Regions from separate parts of the Neobacillus sp. YIM B06451 genome, predicted to be linked through region 3. Evidence: riboswitches for the same ligand, from Rfam matches in the RefSeq annotation. Region 3 holds a riboswitch; each other region holds the start of a gene.
What was found. Region 3 has a riboswitch for S-adenosylmethionine ahead of RB160_RS16385 (methionine ABC transporter ATP-binding protein). Riboswitches for the same ligand answer to the same signal wherever they lie in the genome.
Positions count from the first base shown of each region.

Region 1: linked by a shared signal. The riboswitch ahead of metK (methionine adenosyltransferase) and the one ahead of RB160_RS16385 (methionine ABC transporter ATP-binding protein) in region 3 are both predicted to bind S-adenosylmethionine.
Region 2: linked by a shared signal. The riboswitch ahead of fbpA (Fur-regulated basic protein FbpA) and the one ahead of RB160_RS16385 (methionine ABC transporter ATP-binding protein) in region 3 are both predicted to bind S-adenosylmethionine.

Region 1 covers NZ_JAVFKJ010000007.1:165,109-171,434, reverse strand. Annotated here, with positions in the region: gene RB160_RS13950 (alpha/beta hydrolase family protein) at 1-53, shown strand, start outside; gene RB160_RS13945 (DUF2584 domain-containing protein) at 91-333, shown strand; gene pckA (phosphoenolpyruvate carboxykinase (ATP)) at 936-2,522, opposite strand; gene RB160_RS13935 (thiol-disulfide oxidoreductase DCC family protein) at 2,650-3,024, shown strand; SAM riboswitch class I at 3,139-3,255, shown strand; gene metK (methionine adenosyltransferase) at 3,477-4,676, shown strand; gene asnB (asparagine synthase (glutamine-hydrolyzing)) at 4,988-6,326, shown strand, end outside.
Region 2 covers NZ_JAVFKJ010000018.1:69,044-75,369, forward strand. Annotated here, with positions in the region: gene RB160_RS21410 (putative bifunctional diguanylate cyclase/phosphodiesterase) at 1-1,766, opposite strand, end outside; gene RB160_RS21415 (ArsB/NhaD family transporter) at 2,152-3,432, shown strand; gene RB160_RS21420 (hypothetical protein) at 3,445-3,726, shown strand; gene fbpA (Fur-regulated basic protein FbpA) at 3,749-3,916, opposite strand; SAM riboswitch class I at 3,997-4,096, opposite strand; SAM riboswitch class I at 4,160-4,261, opposite strand; gene RB160_RS21430 (iron-sulfur cluster assembly accessory protein) at 4,353-4,652, opposite strand; gene RB160_RS21435 (hypothetical protein) at 4,686-5,414, opposite strand; gene RB160_RS21440 (class I SAM-dependent methyltransferase) at 5,446-6,072, opposite strand; gene RB160_RS21445 (DUF3951 domain-containing protein) at 6,072-6,275, opposite strand; gene RB160_RS21450 (PH domain-containing protein) at 6,301-6,326, opposite strand, start outside.
Region 3 covers NZ_JAVFKJ010000011.1:2,879-9,204, forward strand. Annotated here, with positions in the region: gene RB160_RS16375 (MetQ/NlpA family ABC transporter substrate-binding protein) at 1-709, opposite strand, end outside; gene RB160_RS16380 (methionine ABC transporter permease) at 728-1,378, opposite strand; gene RB160_RS16385 (methionine ABC transporter ATP-binding protein) at 1,368-2,402, opposite strand; SAM riboswitch class I at 2,585-2,684, opposite strand; SAM riboswitch class I at 2,766-2,864, opposite strand; gene RB160_RS16390 (acetamidase/formamidase family protein) at 3,139-4,449, opposite strand; gene RB160_RS16395 (NERD domain-containing protein kinase family protein) at 4,683-6,053, shown strand; gene RB160_RS16400 (serine/threonine protein kinase) at 6,053-6,326, shown strand, end outside.

The DNA of each region.
Region 1 (6,326 bases), on a different contig from region 3:
GGAAAGTTGTCGGGGACTTAGCGAAGTGGATGAAAAGCCATAGCCGCAAATGATATGATAGGAGAAAGGTCATACGAGGAGGGTCAGTGAATGGGAATGCCACTTGAGTTGAATACGATGATTATTACCAAGGGCAGGGAGCAAAGGCTCGAGGAAAATCTATTCCTTTTGGAAAAAGAAGGCTACCGCCTCTATCCAATCGATGTACCGGTTGATATCCGGCGCACGATCGAAGCGGATTCGAGCGGAACGGCTAAAATCAAGAAGGTCGAACTCGAAGGCGGAAAGACCCGGATTACTTATGAGCTCATTTCACTTAGTTCACCGAATTGATTTGTATGAACAAGCTTTGAATGTGTTGAAGACCAACCAGAGGTAAATGATTGGCTCCCGGCGGCGTGCCGGGTTTAGATGTCACGAAAACCTTTGATTCGTGACAACCGAGGGGCAGATTTCAATTTAGATGTCACGAAAACCTTTGATTCGTGACAACCGAGGGGCAGATTTCGCATTTAGATGTCACGAACACCTTTGAATCGTGACAACCGAGGGGCAGATCTCAATTTAGATGTCACGAAAACCTTTGATTCGTGACATCCGAGGGGCAAAATCCTGTTTAGCTGTCACGAAAACCTTTGATTCGTGACAACCGAAGGGCAAAATTCCGAAAAGCTGTCACGACAGCCTCTGATTCGTGACAACCGAAGGGCAGATTTCAATTTAGATGTCACGACAGCCTCTGATTCGTGACAACCGAAGGGCAAATTTCCGAATAGCTGTCACGCCCCCCCCCTGATTTGTGACAACAAGCAGTCAAAATCCTGTTTAGTTGTCACAAAAACTAAAAATAACAAAAGCACGAGAGGGAAACCGCTGCGTTTCCCTCTCGTGCTTTATTTATCCTAACTTATCAACAAACTGCCCACAATACCTTATTAAATAATCGGTCCGCCTTTTTCTGCGATTTCCGAAGAAACGTTGGAAAACTTTTTAAAGTTGCTGCGGAATTTTTCGGCAAGTTCTATTGCTTTTACACGGTAGGCTTCAGGATTCGCCCAGGTTTTTTCAGGCTGCAGGACTTCATCAGGAACTCCTGGGACATGGAGCGGAACATGCAGGCCGAAAATTTCGTCCTGGACCGTTTCAATGTTGCTCAGCTCTCCTTCGAGGGCCGCTTGGACCATCGAGCGAGTATATGCCAGTTTCATCCGGCTGCCCGTTCCGTATTCACCACCGGTCCAGCCAGTGTTGACAAGGAATACCTGCGCATTGTGCTCAAGGATTTTTTCACCGAGCATTTCCGCATAGCGGTTTGCCGGCAGTGGCAGGAATGGCGCGCCGAAGCAAGTGGAGAACGTTGCTTGCGGCGAAGTGATGCCGCGCTCAGTGCCAGCCAACTTGGACGTATATCCGCTAAGGAAATGGTACATGGCCTGTTCCTTTGTAAGCTTTGAAATTGGCGGCAAGACCCCGAAAGCATCGGCTGTCAGGAATACGATTGTGTTCGGATGGCCAGCGACGCTAGGCGAAACGATGTTCTTGATCGCTTCAAGCGGATAAGCGGCCCGCGTATTTTCGGTCAGCGAACCATCATCATAGTCGGCGACCCGGGTGTCCGTTTCGACAACAACGTTTTCAAGAACAGCCCCAAAGCAGATTGCATCAAAGATTTGCGGTTCCTTTTCACGGCTGAGGTTGATTGTTTTTGCATAGCAGCCACCCTCAATATTGAAGACGCCGTTCGCAGACCAGCCATGCTCGTCGTCACCAATCAGGCGGCGATTCGCATCAGCGGACAGGGTTGTTTTGCCTGTGCCTGACAAGCCGAAGAACAAGGCTACATCGCCTTCGATCCCAACATTGGCCGAACAGTGCATAGGCATGATTCCAGCCTCGGGCAACAGATAGTTCATGACGGAAAAAATGGATTTCTTCATTTCCCCTGCATATTCCGTTCCGCCAATCAGAACGATCCGCTTTTCAAAAGAAATGATAATGAACGTTTCCGAATTGGTTCCATCCACTTCCGGGTCTGCCTTGAAGCCAGGGACGGAGATAATCGAGAATTCCGGATTATGGCCGGCCAGCTCGGATTCCTCGGGACGAATGAACAACTGGTGTGCAAAAAGGTTGTGCCAGGCGTATTCGTTGATTACCTGAATCGGTAGCCTGTATTTTTTATCCGCGCCTGCAAATCCATTAAACACAAAAATTTCATTTTTTTGTTTTAAATAATCAATTACTTTATTATAGAGGTTGGAGAAGGCTTTTTCCGAAATGGGCTGATTAATCGTGCCCCAATCAATTTTGCTCCTGCTGGACTTTTCTTCGACAATAAACTTATCTTCTGGAGAACGGCCTGTATATTTACCGGTCGAAACACTGATTGCCCCGGTTGATGTCAGCAGCCCTTCTCCACGTCTCAACACTTTTTCAACCAGTTCTGGAACGGAAAGCTGGACTAGAAGGTTTTCCTCATTCAGCAGTTTGAATGGAGTTTCTGGATTATGCACACCAAACATTTAATGATTTCCCCTTTGCCTATTGTTTGTTAAGAGCTTTTTTTCTCACGAATAGTATAGCACATTTAGCTAATTGGTCTATACTAATAACCTCTTTTTTTTATAATTAATTTTGGAGGGATTATAAATGGAGCTGCTGGCGCTGTATGACGGGAACTGTGTCCTGTGCAATAAGTCGAAGGCGAAATCAGAAAAGCTGGATTGGCTTGGCCGGGTAAAATGGCTTTCTCTTCAGGAATATGAGAAAGAAGGCCGCAAGCCAGCTTTCCGGGCAATCGACCTTCGCAGGGAGCTTCACGTGATTGATGGGAACGGCAGGATTTACAAAGGATTTTTTGCGGTCAGGAAAATGCTGCTTCAATTCCCTGTTACTTTCTTGCCTGCACTGCTCCTCTACCTTCCGTTTGCCGTAAAGGCTGGTATTCCGATCTACAATTGGATAGCCAGGAACAGGTTTAAATGGATGGGTGAAATGTGTGAGGATGGAAGCTGTTCAATTTAATGGTTTTGTTATGAAAAATCCTACGAAAAATAGATGGTTCTAGAAGATTTTTTTCTCGTGAAAATCATTGACATGCATCAACAGTGTGGTATGATTTTACCTTGAACGGATACTCTCTTATCCTGAGCCGGTGGAGGGACAGGCCCTATGAAGCCCGGCAACCTGCCTGAGGAATCTTTCTCGGAAAAGGTGCCAAACCTGATGCAAGGCGATTGCCTTGAACGATAAGAGTGAAAGGCGCAAACATCTCAATGCAACCTTTCCTCAAAAGGGAAGGTTTTTTATTTGCAGCCTTACAAATCAGCATCTTTAGGAGCGGGGGATTCATAAAACCCCCAGGTTTACTTCATACTACTTAGGGAAATGAGTACCGTGAAACCGAGGTTGCTAGGCAGGCCGGAAAAAATCCATGCAGCTGACCTCATTATAAAGAAGATACAGGAGGAATCCAGATGCCATCAAAACGCCGTTTGTTCACGTCTGAATCAGTGACTGAAGGCCATCCAGACAAGATCTGCGACCAGATTTCGGATTCGATTTTAGATGCGATCCTGGCACAAGACGCAAACGCCCGCGTCGCTGCAGAAACTTCCGTTACAACAGGCCTTGTCCTCGTAGCGGGTGAAATTACAACGTCAACTTATGTTGATATCCCAAAAATCGTCCGTGACACAATCCGTGAAATCGGATATACACGTGCGAAATATGGCTTTGATGCCGATACGTGCGCTGTACTAACATCCATTGACGAGCAATCAGCCGATATCGCCATGGGGGTTGACCAGGCGCTTGAAGCACGTGAAGGCAGCATGTCCGACGCGGAGATTGAAGCAATCGGTGCGGGGGACCAGGGACTTATGTTCGGGTTTGCCTGCAATGAAACAGAAGAGCTCATGCCGCTTCCAATCTCGCTTGCACACAAGCTTTCCCGCAGGCTGACGGAAGTTCGCAAGGATGAAACACTTCCATACTTGCGCCCGGATGGAAAAACGCAGGTAACGGTTGAATATGATGAAAACAACAATCCAGTGCGGATTGATACAATTGTTATTTCAACGCAGCATGGTCCTGAGGCGACCCTGGAACAGATCCAGAGCGACCTTAAAAAGCATGTTATCGGCCCTGTAGTTCCACATGATCTTATTGACGAAAAGACAAAATACTTCATCAACCCGACTGGGCGCTTCGTTATCGGCGGCCCTCAAGGCGATGCCGGGCTAACCGGCCGCAAGATCATCGTTGATACGTATGGCGGTTATGCACGCCATGGCGGCGGCGCTTTCTCCGGAAAGGATCCAACAAAGGTTGACCGTTCCGCGGCCTATGCAGCGCGCTATGTTGCGAAAAACCTCGTCGCCGCAGGCCTTGCCGACAAGGTTGAAGTCCAGCTTGCCTACGCCATTGGTGTTGCCCGCCCTGTATCCATTGCAGTTGATACATTTGGAACAGGTACTGTAAGCGAAGAAGTCCTTGTTGAATTGATCGAAAACAACTTCGACCTGCGCCCTGCCGGAATCATCAACATGCTTGATCTTCGCAAGCCAATTTACAAACAAACAGCCGCTTATGGCCACTTTGGCCGCAATGATGTCGACCTCCCTTGGGAGCGGACAGACAAGGCTGCCGCTTTGAAGGAACAAGCATCCAAATAATTGGACATAACGGGAGTTGCATAATAATTATGTAACTCCCGTTTTTCATTTGTGCCGCAAATAGTGTTACTGGCGCTGTTTTTGATGTAATATCAAAGGTTTGCCTTATTTTCCCTCTAGTTGCAAGTGCAAATTTTTTTTGAAAAATGGTAGTATAGAGTGAACCTTCCATCAGCGAAGGTTTTCAGGTCAACTTATCGGGCCTTTAGGGCTTATGCTTATTGAGTGAATTAAATGGTGCCTAAAAAAACGGCAACTAAACGAATTAACACAGTTAAAAAAATGCAATGATCGGAGTAGGTGAACTACATATGTGCGGTTTTATCGGATGTGTTCATGAGCAAGCACAGAATTTCAGGGACGAAGAGAAGAAGACTTTTAAAAGCATGAATGATATCATCACCCACCGCGGGCCGGATGATGACGGATACTATTTTGACGAGCATGTGCAGTTTGGGTTTAGGCGATTGAGCATCATTGATATCGAGTCAGGCGCACAGCCGCTCACATATGAAAACGAGCGTTATTGGATTATTTTCAATGGTGAAGTTTACAATTATCTCGAGCTTCGCGAAGAGCTTATAAAGGAAGGCCTGGAATTCGCGACCGAATCGGATACTGAAGTTATCATCGCCCTGTACAGCCATCTAAAAGAAAAAGCAGTACAAAAGCTGCGTGGGATGTTCGCATTCGTCATTTGGGACAAACAGGAGAAGACGCTGTTCGGTGCACGCGACCATTTCGGGATTAAGCCTTTCTTTTATTTTGAAGATGAAAGCAGGACGTTTTTTGCTTCAGAGAAAAAGAGCATCCTGCTCGCGCTTGGTAACGAAGAGTTGAACTATGATTCGCTTCAGCATTACCTGACGTACCAATTCGTCCCGGAGCCGGAGACGATGACGGATGGAATCCATAAGCTTGAGCCTGGCCATTATTTTACAAAAAAATCTGGCGGGAAAATGGACATCAAACGGTACTGGAAGGCTAATTTCACGCCAGTGCTGAAAGCCGAAGATGAGTTCGTCCAGGAAATCAGGGACGTGCTGTTTGATTCAGTCAAAATGCATATGCGAAGTGATGTCCCTGTGGGCTCATTCCTGTCCGGGGGCATCGATTCGTCGATTATCGCCTCAATCGCGAAGCAATACCATCCTGCCATCAAGACGTTTTCGGTCGGTTTTGAGCGGGACGGTTTCAGTGAGATTGATGTGGCGAAAGAAACCGCCGACAAGCTCGGGGTCGAAAATATCAGTTACGTCATTACCCCGGAGGAATATATGGCCGAGGTTCCGAAAATTATGTGGCATATGGACGATCCGCTTGCTGATCCGGCCTGCATTCCGTTGTACTTCGTCGCCCGGGAGGCCAGGAAGCATGTAACGGTTGTCCTGTCAGGTGAAGGCGCGGACGAGTTGTTCGGCGGATATAATATCTACCGCGAGCCGGGCGACCTTCAGGTATTCAACAAGATTCCACGGGTCGGAAAAGTCATTCTAAAAGGAATTGCCGGAATGATGCCTGAAGGAACAAGAGGCAAGAGCTTTATTGAGCGTGGGGTAACACCTATGGAAGAGCGTTATATCGGGAATGCCAAAATTTTCACCGAGGAAGAAAAGCGCGAGCTGCTGAACGTGTACCGCGAAGGGCTTG
Region 2 (6,326 bases), on a different contig from region 3:
GCCCTTTCAGGATCTTGCATAACCATTCCTTCGGTAAGCTCCAGCTCCAGCGCGTCCGGCGGCAGTCCGGTTTCTTCCAGGATCCCCCCGATCAGCTTTTCGAGGTTCTGTTTACGGAATTGCAACGGGGACAAGTTTACGCTTATAGAAAGATGTTCGTAGCCAAGATTATGCCACTCTTTGCACTGCTTGCAAGCTTCACGGAGAACCCATTCCCCAAGCGGAACGATAAGCCCCGTTTCTTCCGCGATATCGATGAACTCGCCGGGATAAAGGATTTTTTCTTCCCGTTTCCAGCGGACGAGCGCTTCAAAGCCATAAACGTCACTTGATTGGAGATTAAGCTTTGGCTGGTAATGCAAAATGAAGCTTTTCGTTTCCAGTGCTTGGCGAAGCTTTATTTCCGTTTCCAATCTTTCCATTGCCCTCGCATCCATAGTCGGATCAAATAGACGATAGCAATTCCGCCCATTCTCCTTCGACTTATACATGGCCAAATCGGCATTCCTGAGCAACATATTCAATTCACAGCCATCCCTTGGGCTGATGCTGATCCCGATACTTGTCGTGACCATAAACCGGCGCCCATTTATTTGGAAGGGCTGTTTCATTAGTTGGATAATTTTTTCGCTTGCGATGATGGTTTCTTCGTCCTCTTCCAATTCAGGCATAAGCACAACAAATTCGTCACCGCCAAAGCGGGCGACAATATTTCCCTGAATACATACTGTACGAAGCCTTGCAGCGACTTCCTTAAGCAATTTATCGCCGGCATGGTGCCCCATGCTGTCATTGATTACTTTAAAATGGTCCAAATCCAACAGCAGGACTCCAAGCTTTTTATGGGCGGCGCAATGGAAGTATTCTTTTAAAAACGACTCGAGGTACCATCTGTTTGGAAGGCCTGTCAAAGCATCATTGTAGGCCATGTGCTTGATGGCCTCCTCTGATTCTTTCCTGTCCCGGATATCCCTGCAAAGCGCGAGGAACATTTGCTTCCCGCCAATATCGATAAGACGGAAGTTGATGTCAATTGGAATCTCCCTCCCGTTGCTGTCAGCCATTCTGTCCTCGAAATGGCAGGAACGTTTTTTATCCGGATTGGCCTGAAGTTCACTCATTTTAGCGGGAAGGATTCCAAAAACATGCCCGGCATTCTTGGACAGTAATTCATCCCGGCTATAGCCAAGCAGCTCTATGGTCGCCGCATTGACATTTGTAATTTCACCGCTTAGCCCGATTAGAAAAAAACAGTCTGCCGCCTGGTCGACCACATTCCTAAATTTTTCTTCACTTTCCCTAAGTTTCTGTTCCATTTTTACCCGATCGGTTATATCCAAGCCAAATCCAAGTAGATAATCTTCATATTCCGTCTGGATGATTGTTTTCCCGGTATACATGACCCTTTCCTCGCCTTTAAATCCGACAGGTACTTCCTCGGCAATCAGCCTCCGCTGTCGCCATACCTCAAGGTCATTTGCTCTGTTGATCTCTGCAATGTGGCGCGGAAAAAAATCATAAACCGTCTTTCCAATCAATTCATCCAGTTCCATGCCGTGGACTCTTAGAACCTCAGCATTCGCAAATAAAGTCCGTCCTGCCCTGTCCTCCAAAAAAATATTGAGTGGAAGGGAATTTAGAATGTTCAGGTTCATAGACTCGCTAATCCGGAGTTTTTTTGAAAGGTCCTGCTCCTTTTCTTCCAGTTCTTCAACACGCTTCAGTAGTTCAAGGTAATCCGACTTGATTATCTCAAATGTCTCCATCCCGCTATCCTTCCCAGTTCAAAGCTCCTCGATGCTTCTTCCCTGCTAGTGAACTGTCGTTGTAAGACAAAGTTGGTATATCATTGTCCGTAGAAATGAAATAACCACAATAGTCCGATACCAATATTTTATAATGGCAGTTGCTGTCAAATCCTGTTGTTTCCCAAAAATTCATAAAGTTGTCGATTAAAGGTTACTGATTCCATCATTTAAGAGGATGCTGCCTTAAATCAAACACCGGACAAATCAGTAAACTGATCGTTCCTTTTCAGACTACTATTCCGACTATTGTTTTTTTCCCTTTATTTAAATATAATTTTAGAAAAGCTTTTTTTAAATATTTCAAAAGTTTACATTACACTTTCAACATTGGGAGATGGCGATTTTGACAAATCAAGCATTGCTTGCCATTGGAATTTTCCTGGTTGCCTATGCATTTATCGTGACCGAGAAAATCCACAGGACAATCATCGCGATGGCAGGGGGCATCGTCATGGTCCTCCTGGGCATACTCGATCAGGAATCAGCGCTTCATCACATTGACTTTAACACTCTTGGCCTGTTGACAGGGATGATGCTAATTGTCGCAATCACGGCTGAAACCGGATTATTCCGTTATTTAGCTATCTGGTCGGCAAAGAAAGTAAAAGGTGACCCTTTAAAGCTTCTTATTGTTTTAGGGCTGATTACCGCACTGGCTTCTGCTTTCCTCGATAACGTGACGACCGTTTTACTGATTGTTCCAGTTACCTTCAGTATCACACGGCAGCTGAAAGTGAATCCGATGCCCTATTTGATTACGCAAATTATCGCCTCGAATATCGGGGGAACCGCAACACTGATTGGAGATCCTCCGAACATTATGATTGGAAGCGCCGTCAAGGAACTTACCTTTTCAGCGTTCATTGTTAACCTGGCGCCGATTGCGTTTATCACCTTAATTGTTAATATCGTAATCCTCGGTTTCCTTTACAGAAAATCACTTCATACTACAGAAGAACTTAAAGCAGGCATTATGAACCTTGATGAAAAAGCGGAAATCACTGATACAGTCTTGCTGAAGAAATCACTATTTGTTCTTGCTGTAACAATTTTAGGCTTTTTTGTCCACCAGTTCATTCAAGTTGAAAACGCGACGATTGCATTGGCTGGCGCTTTCCTTTTGCTCCTTCTGACTGGGGAACATTACCTTGAGGAGTCAATGAAAAAAGTCGAATGGCTGACAATCTTTTTCTTTATCGGCCTGTTCGTCCTTGTCGGAGGCTTAATGGAAACAGGGGTTATTTCAATGCTAGCCGAAAAATCGATGGAACTTACCGGCGGGGATGTGACCGCGACATCGCTGCTCATTCTTTGGGTCAGCGCAATCGCATCCGCATTCATTGACAATATTCCATTTGTCGCCACCATGATTCCCATGATCAAAGACATGGGCTCAATGGGAATTACCAACCTGGAACCGCTGTGGTGGAGCCTCGCTCTTGGCGCATGCCTTGGCGGAAACGGAACTTTGATTGGCGCGAGTGCCAACGTCATTGTCGCCGGTATGGCCGCAAAAGAAAAACATTCAATTTCCTTCGTGAAATATCTTATCGTCGCCTTCCCGCTCATGTTGCTTACAATAGCCATTTGCACGGTCTATGTTTATTTCAGGTATTTACAATAAGGGAGGAAACCAGTGATGGATTTGGTTTACACATATGATCGAACCCGTTTGGAAATCGTTGAAATGCCAGGTGAAAGTGACGTGGAATTTACCTTAAAATTTGCAGACCATGCCCTCGAAAAACAATTTAGCGCCGTACGCGACTATTTTTACGGAAATGACGACCTGACGGATGCTTATTTCCATACGAGCCTGGATAAAGTGATAAAGGTCTCCCTGAAGCAGGAATACTATACTGAATTTCTCCTCCAACTTTTTAAAAACAAATTGCTTGTATCACTGTTGTGGAAGTAGGAAAAGCCGGACGCTTTAATTTTTAGCGCCCGGCTTCTTTTTTTAATATAAGCATGTATTCATGTTCAAGGGTTTGTAGGGGTGCGTCGTATAGATGCTGTTGATCGGATGTTTTGTATACATTCCTTGAAAGCAGTTCTTCAATCAGTTTTTCTTTCCTCTTCTCAATCATTTCTGATGTTCTTGCCACTTTTCTTCTCCTTTCCGTTGAATTTTAATAAAAATACCTCTTCCGGTAAGGAAGAGGTTGCTGGTTTATTTGCGTTGCTCTCCTTATCTTTCAGGGATTCCCTGCTGGAATTGGCACAGTGCCGTTGGGCCTGCTGCCGAGGCTTCAAAGGGCCATTCCCTCCACCTCTCTTGATAAGAACGGTATTCAATTTTGGGTATTAAAAAAACCCTTTTCGATAAAAAGAGGGCGGCATCCGTTCTCTTCTTATCTTTCAGGCGCTTGCCCGAAGGAATTGGCACAGTACCATAAAGGCCTGTTGCCGAGGCTTCAAAGGGCCGTTCCCTCCACCTCTCTTGATAAGAAATATACAATTTCATTTACTTTAGCGTATTGCAGTTGGAAAGTCAAACCCCTTTTTCAACCAGAGGGCGAAAGAAGTGCGTTTCGCCCGTACTTAATGATGATGGTGGCCGCCTTTGGAAGGATTCGTGATTACAAACTCCTCGCGTGGGACGTAAAAATATTGGATCCAGACCCCATCCAAATATTCCTCGCGCGAATCGAGGATGATGTCGATATCCTTGTCTGTTTTAACGACTTCATCATGCTCCTTGGGCGTATCAAGGACTAGGTCATAGTGGGCATGATCTCCGTGCATATGTGTGATGATGACCCGGAACATTTGGCCTTCTTTGGCGGTTTTAAGCATCTCCTTTAGTACTTTTGCGGCATTACGGTTAATTTTCACTTTCATTTTCGGCAGCTCCTTTTACGAGAAATTTAATTTTTATAGCTGTTCAGTTTCAAACAAAGTATGATTCCAGCCCGTGTTCAACGCTTGTTTGGATGCCCATAAATTGGCTAGAAGCCTTGGAACCATTTGTTTTGACGGCAGTTGATTGTTTTCCTGGAAGTAAACGAAATACAGGAGGTAAAGGAATGCATTCGTTTTAAGATGGATATCCCTGAAATACGGCTCATTTTCGGTCGCAGTCGCAAACGAACGCGTTTCCGCTCCTGCGATGTACCGCGTTTCTTTCCCTTTAAAAGTATTCTTCACAAAATGGATGTTCCCGACTACCGTTGGATCGTCCTCGCCATCCGCATTCGCAAGTCGGGCCTGTTTTTCCGCGGAAAAGCTACGAAGGTTATCCACCAGTATACTTGTGTGGGCATACGCCTTATCAAATCCTTCATCCTTTGGCCGTAGTCCTTCCTCCTCTAGCAGGCTGACAAGCGGGAGGGTTGTCCCATCTTCAACATATGCGGGCCTGGCTGTTTGCCTTGCCCATTTCAGGCCCGATAAACTTTTCGAAGTAAAAAAGGTCATAAAGTACCAATTTCCTTTGTCATCTTCAGCCAACTGCAGGACCGGTTCACCCTTCCGGCGGAAAATGCGGAACCTGTCCGCCTTATCAAACATAAATTGCTCAGTATCTGATTTTTCCCAACCAGCCAAGTATGTAATCCCGGGCTTCTTGACCGGAACGGCAATGTGAATATAGTAGAGGAACATCCAAAAACACTCCCGGCAAAAAAGTCTCCCTCTACCATTCCCGAATGCCAGTGTTTTCACACATTTCTTCTATATTCCTGCACTCGATTGCAAGAAAAAGGCCTTTGTAATACGTTCTCGTTTTTTCAATATGAATTCCGGCCTTCTTTATTTCTGAAGCCGTGTCCCGGTTCAGGTTGCAGCCACCGCATACCCTTCTCCATACCGGGTTGAGGATGTCCTGCATGGTTGCGAGCGAGGGCTGCGGCATTTTCACATGCTCGAAAAACAGAATTGGTGCCCCCGGTTTCAAAACCCTTTTGATTTCTTTAAGCGCCAATTCCGCATCCGGAATTGTGCAGAACACTAGCGTTGCCACAGCCGCATCGAAAGCATTGTCGGGAAATTCAAGCCGTTCCGCCGATTGCTGATGGACTAGAATAGGTACTTTCGCCTCGCTAATCCGGCGGGCGGCCCTTTCAATCATATAGGGATCCGGCTCGATGGCGTCAACCCTCTCCGCTTTTGTGTAAAGGGGGAAGTTTATTCCCGAGCCGGAGCCGATTTCAAGCACGATTCCTTCCGCTTTATCCAGCAGAGCCTTCCTTATTTCTTTAAACATTCCATTCTCCAAACCTTTCATCCCTGCATCGTACAGGGCCGGAAACCATTTACCCATTATCCATTCCCCTTGCCGTCTCCTGAACCCTCATCCATAATGATTTCCACATTTTCACGAAAAGCACTCGGCGAGTGCCCTGTTATTTCATCAAACGGGGTATAGGATGGGGTAATGCTTTTCTTTTTGAAAAGAACCTTATAGAATGCAATCGCAACAAGGACAACTATTCCAATTGAAAACAGCTCAGGCAAAACGCTCATCTTCCATCCCCCTTAATTTAAACTATTACTTAAGCACATACGCCGCTAGCA
Region 3 (6,326 bases):
CTTTGTCTTCTTCACGGACCGCGATGATGTTGATGTATGGGGTAGCGGTTTCGCTTTCAAGGAAGATTGCGTCCTCACGAGGCGTCAGGCCTGCATCAACGGCGACCCCGTTATTGATGATCGAAGCGGCCACATCCGGCATAACCCGTGGCGTCTGGCCGGCAATCATTGGAACAAGCTCGAGTTTCTTTGGATTTGCAACAATTTTATCAAGGGAGCCAATGCCGTCAAAACCTTCCTCAAGCTTGATCAATCCCGCTTCCTGGAGAAGGAGAAGGCCCCGTCCCATGTTTGTTGCTTCGTTGGCAAGCGCAATTTTGCCGCCTTTTGGAATATCATTTACATCTTTGTACTTTTTCGAATAAATCCCCATCGGAGCAATTTGTGTTGTCGCGATTGGCACAAGGTCAAGCTTATGTTCCTTGATGAACGCGTCGAAATACGAAACGGTCTGGAACGAGTTCGCATCCAATTCACCTTCAGCAAGCGCCAGGTTCGGCTGGACATAATCCGAGAACGTGACGATTTCAACCTCGATGCCTTCCTTCTTCGCCTTTTCCGCCACGAAATCCCATACACGGTGATCCGTGCCGCTCACTCCAAGTTTCACTTTTACCGTTTTTTCTCCCTTTGCGGATGAAGAGTTTGAGCATGCCGCGCTGAACACTGCAAGGACAAGAACAAGGATTGCTAATGTGATTTTTTTCATTGGTAAAATTCCTCCTGATTATCGTCTTCTGATTTTCTTTGCTGCTAAATTTCCTGCTGATTGCAAGCCTTGGACCATCACGATCAAAATTCCGACTGTAATCAGCATTGTTTTCGTATCAAACCTCTGGTAGCCGTATGTAATGGCCAGGTCGCCAAGGCCTCCGCCGCCAATCGCGCCCGCCATTGCCGAGGCTCCGATCAGACCGATTGTCGCGATCGTGAAGGCAAGGATGAGGGAGCTCAATGCTTCCGGTAAAATAAACCTGAACACAATTTGCCATGGGGAGGCACCCATTGCCTGTGCCGCCTCAATGACCCCGGGGTCGACTTCAAGAAGCGAATTTTCTACCAGCCTTGCAATATATGGACCGGCGTAGAAAACGAGCGGGACAATCGCTGCCGCCGTTCCGATTGACGTACCGACAATGAATCTTGTAATTGGAATGATTGCAACTAGCAAAATGATAAATGGAATTGAGCGCAAAACGTTGATCGTGCCATTTAGAACATTAAAGACAGGTGCATTCTCAAGCAAATGCCCTTTCCGGGTGACAACGAGCGCGATTCCAAGCGGGATGCCAAGTAAAGCCGAGAAAACAAGCGAAAATCCCACCATCTGCAACGTTTCGATGAGTGCCTCTATGATTTGGTCCGAATTAACTAGCATGTGCTTTCACTTCCTTTATGTTGACATTCTGCTGATGAATAAAGTTGAGGGCACGGATGATTTCCTTCTCGGTTCCTTGGAACTCGACAATAAGGTTGCCGAACGGCGTCCCCTGCAGCTCGGTAATATTCCCGAACAGCACGTTCACATCAAGGTCGAACTTTTTCGCAAGCTGGGACAGGAGCGGCTGGCCGGCCGACTCGCCGACAAAATTTATTCGGTACACCTTTTGCAGCCCAGCGTTTTGCTCAATTAGCTTCTTGACCGAATCTGGAATGCGATCATTCATAACCGAGCTCACGAAATTCCTCGCAGTCTCCGTTTTTGGTGCCGAGAACACTTCGAATACTGAACCCTGTTCGATGATTTTCCCCGCCTCAATGACCGCCACCCGATCGCAGATTTCCCTAATGACCGACATCTCGTGCGTGATCATCAAGATTGTGATGTTATACTCCTTGTTAATCTTTTTCAAAAGCTGAAGAATCGAGCTTGTCGTCTGCGGGTCAAGTGCCGAAGTCGCCTCATCGCACAGCAGGATCGACGGCTGTGTCGCCAAAGCGCGCGCAATCCCAATCCGCTGCTTTTGCCCGCCCGAAAGCTGATCCGGGTAACTGTCCGCCTTATCGGCAAGCCCGACAAACTCAAGCAGCTCGTAAACCCGGTTCCTGATTTTATTACTCGGCGTATTCGCGAGAACAAGTGGCATCGCCACATTCGCGAACACCGTCTTCGAATTAAGGAGATTGAAATGCTGGAAAACCATCCCGATATTCCTCTTTACCTCCCGGACTTCCTTTGCCGAAAGGGCAGTAAGGTCATTCCCATCGACAATCACCTTGCCTGAAGTCGGCCGCTCAAGCAAATTCACACAGCGGATCAGAGAACTCTTTCCCGCACCGCTGAAGCCGATCACCCCGAAAATCTCGCCCGTATTCACCTTCAAATCAATCCCGTCAAGCGCGGCAACCTGATTCCCGCTGCCCTCGCCATAAACCTTCCGCACCTGCTGAAACTCAATCATCTGCCTGCCTCCTTGTCACAAAATGTATGTTTGTTTTTTTTCTTTTGGGAAAAAATGCTTTGCGCCAACGCACTCCGAGGGTTATCCACCCAGTCTTCCACGCACCCCGTTTTGGAAAATAAAAAAGCCCTCTTCCGGCGAGACAGAAGAGGGCACACTTGGACAAAAGCAACCAAGGTCTCTTCTTATCTCCCAAGCTTTCGCTTGCTGGAATTGGCACAGACAAACATGTCCGCTGCCGAGGCGTCATAGGGCCAGTCCCTCAACCTCTCTGGATAAGAATGAAATCGTATAGGGTGATGTTTTTAGGAAAATAAAAAGCCTCTTCACAAAGAAGAGGACAGAATTGATCAAGTTCGCCTCTTCTTATCTATCAAGCCGCGCTTGCTGGATTTGGCACAGACTAATATGTCCGCTGCCGAGGTGTCATAGGGCCAGTCCCTCAACCTCTCTTGATAAGAAGGTAACATATTCGCTTTTCGAAATTTCCTGTGTCCTACTGTAACCCTTAAAAACAAAAATGTCAAACACTTAAAAAAAATTTAATGTTTTTGCAATGTGCCGGACCCCCAGCTGGGACATTATAAGTCCAGCCAAAGTAACGGGCATCCAACCGGGACAATAGTAGTCCAGCCGCGCTTCTAGGCCCCAAAAAGGGACAATAAGTCCAACCACGGTACTTGGCACAAACAAGGACAAAAAAACGTTCGCCATGGTGCCAGGCAGCTTACCCCTTTTATTCGAGGATGCTTCGATAGTGGTCTTTGATTAAATGGGCGAGATTGAGCCTTTCCAAGTATTTTACGGGTGCGAGGAAGGTAACGGTGACGACGCCCGGGTGGCGGCCGATTTCGATTGAGCCGGTGATGGTGGCCCGGTTCATCACTTCAGGGACAGTGATTCCTAGAGCTTTCGCCGCGCGTTCAAGCCCATTTGCGGTGGCGTCATTAAGGTTGGCCCCGGTCCCGATGAATGAGATTGGCAGTGATTCCTCCAGCTTGTTAACTCCCCATTGCCTTGCAAGTGACATGGCGGATTCTTTTTCTTTTTTCGTAATCGGTTTCGCAAGGTAGGGGAGGTCTTCCGGAACTGGCAGCAAAATCGGGCCATCTATCTTCAATCCTTTGATGACAATGGCCTGGAGCGTTACGATTCCTGCAACATCGGCGGTATGGCCGGCGATTTCACCATCCCCCTGCATCGCATGCATGTCGCCAATGTAAACTCCGCCGCCCTCAACTTTCACAGGACAAATCAGGACGGCGCCTTCGCGAACCCTGTTAATGTCCATGTGGCCATCAGTCCGGTCCTCCAATTGTTCGCGGGAGATGCTGTATTCATGCGGGGCCTCCACGAGGAATTGCCCGAAATCACCCGCATTATGTGAATCCGGCATCCGTCGCGCCGGGGTCGTTCCGAGCTGGCCGAGGAACGGGCGAAGTCTGGCAACGGTGCCGACCATATCATGTGGAGCGAATGCGACAATCGGATTTTGCACTGAATTTTCAGGTGTGTTCATGAAACTCCTGCCCTGTGCTGCCGCTTCTTCAGCCGCGGCCTTATCAAGCGTAATGCCTACTTTTCGCTCAGAATCGAACGCAATCGTGTAGCCATGTGTAAAAATGAACGGTGTAACATCGGTATCGCAATTCGCGCACCTTACTGACTCCGGGCCTGACCCAACGACTTTCGTGTCGGGATAAAGCGTTCCACAGCCCGGGCATTTCACTGCGACAAACGGATCGCCGATAAATCTTCCCTCGACTGGCGAGTCATTTCCCGATGATGTGCCCATCGATGTGACATCGATGGACTTGATGCGGATCGCAATCGCATCACCGACTTCCGCGCCCTCGACATAGACGGGCTTTGTCACCTCATGCCCGCCTCTCAAGCAGGGGGTGATCATCGGCCCCCAGCAGCCTGGTGCCGTATTCGCCACAATATGGCCTCCATTTTTCAAAGGACCCAACATATCTTCCCCGGGATCCAAAATGCCATTCGTGAACTCATTTACAAAGACGGTCTGACGAGCTTCCTTCAACATAACAACCCCTCCTCAAAAAATATCCAACCACCTTCATTATAGAGAACGAATGCGCCAGAAGACCAATTTTTGGATTAGCGGACTGCCCTGTTCGATTCGCCAAATTAATAAATGGCCTTACTTTTAAGAAAATAAAGGAAAAAAGGTAGATATTGTCGAAATAGGAAATACTAGTTAGTGAGAATGAAAGTGGCATCCAAAGAAATACTAGTTCGTTGTTTGGGGGGATGAGAGTGGAATCCAAAGTTGTTTTTGCCGGAGTTCCAAAAGAGAATGAGAAGCGGGCCATCCAGGAGCTAAAGAAAAAGCTGCCGCGTGAAAACCATATTATCATTGTCGGTGCCCTTGTGCCGAAGGATGGATACATAAAGGACCAGGAAATGGATGTTATCCTGATTTGCCCGAAAGGGATTTTTAACATAGAAATGAAATCGTATCGGGGAACGATTGTTACCCCTATCAGCAATATGAGCACAAAGCTTGTGACAAGGACCATTACAGGTGAGCAGAAGACGATCGATAATCCGATTATTCAGGCCGCATCGCAGTCGCGAACTCTCCATTCGTTTGTCAATCGTAAGGCGCAAAGGCGCTTGGGAAAACGGGTGTCGGTCCGTCCCGTTATATTATTTACAAGCCCGAGAAACGAATTGGCATACGAAATAGACCAGGGCGGGACGAATGAAGTCATCCACCATATGGATACAATTTCAAAAGTGTGGATGGAAGGCCAGCCGGAATTGACGCCGAATGACATCACGATCGTGTATGAGTCGTTTGGCATCCGCGAGGTGAAGTTTACCGGGCAATCGATCAATATTGATGTCGGCGGCTATGTAACGAAGCGTTTGCTTTTTGCACAATCCAATTATCACGTGTACGAAGCCGTTGACGAATTTGACCAAAAGTATTTCCTAAAGGTACATGAAATCAACCCAGCGCTCCTGAAGGAAGACCAGGAGCTGTTTTTGACGATCACAAAACGGGATACGAAGGTCCGGGCAAATCTAAAGGACAACCCATACGTTCTTTATTACCATGCGAGCCCATTCACGTATGGCGATTACATATGCTCGACAACCCAGTGGGTCGGCCATACCTCATTCTTTTCCCTGATAAAAAAAGCACGGCCGCTTGATGAGAAAATGGCACTCCTGAAGGAATTGTTCAAAGCGCTCCGTTCCATCCACAGGCAGGGGGTTTTCCACCGTGATTTGACCCCGCGCAACATCCTCTATACGGATGACCAAAAACTGAAAATCATCAATTTCGATTACTCGCGTATTGTAGGCGAACCAACCGTCGGTGCGGGAATTCCCTTTGATGAAAAGAATGCCTACGCAGCACCGGAAACGAATGTCGAGGAGCGGAAGGCGGATATCGATTTCCATACCGACTATTATTCGTTTGGTATCATCGCCTATGAGTTCCTTGCAGGCAAGTATCCGTATAAATCCGACATCGACCTGAAGCATGATACGCTCGACAAGCTTGTTCCGGGCGTCCCGGAGGAATTTGCTTTTGCGGTGGAAAGCCTGATCAGCATCAGCCAAAAAGACCGCGATTTCGGGTGGGAATTTTTAGAGGAGCTCTGGGGGCTATAATGTTCAATCCAAACTTCTACGACAACTACGACATTTTTGATCCGATTCCCGGCACCGAAAAAGAAACCGAGTTTTATGAGTCGTCCCTGTCATTCGGAAAACACCGTCAAACAGGAGAGGAAGTCGTTATCAAACAGATTTTCCTGATCGACCCAGCCGATATGAAAAACACCAAGAAAAAGATCGCCATTGAAAATATGTTCCAGGAAGAAATCCGGATTATGCGGAATCTTCTTCAGCTTGATTGTACGGCGAAAATAAGAGAATTTTTCA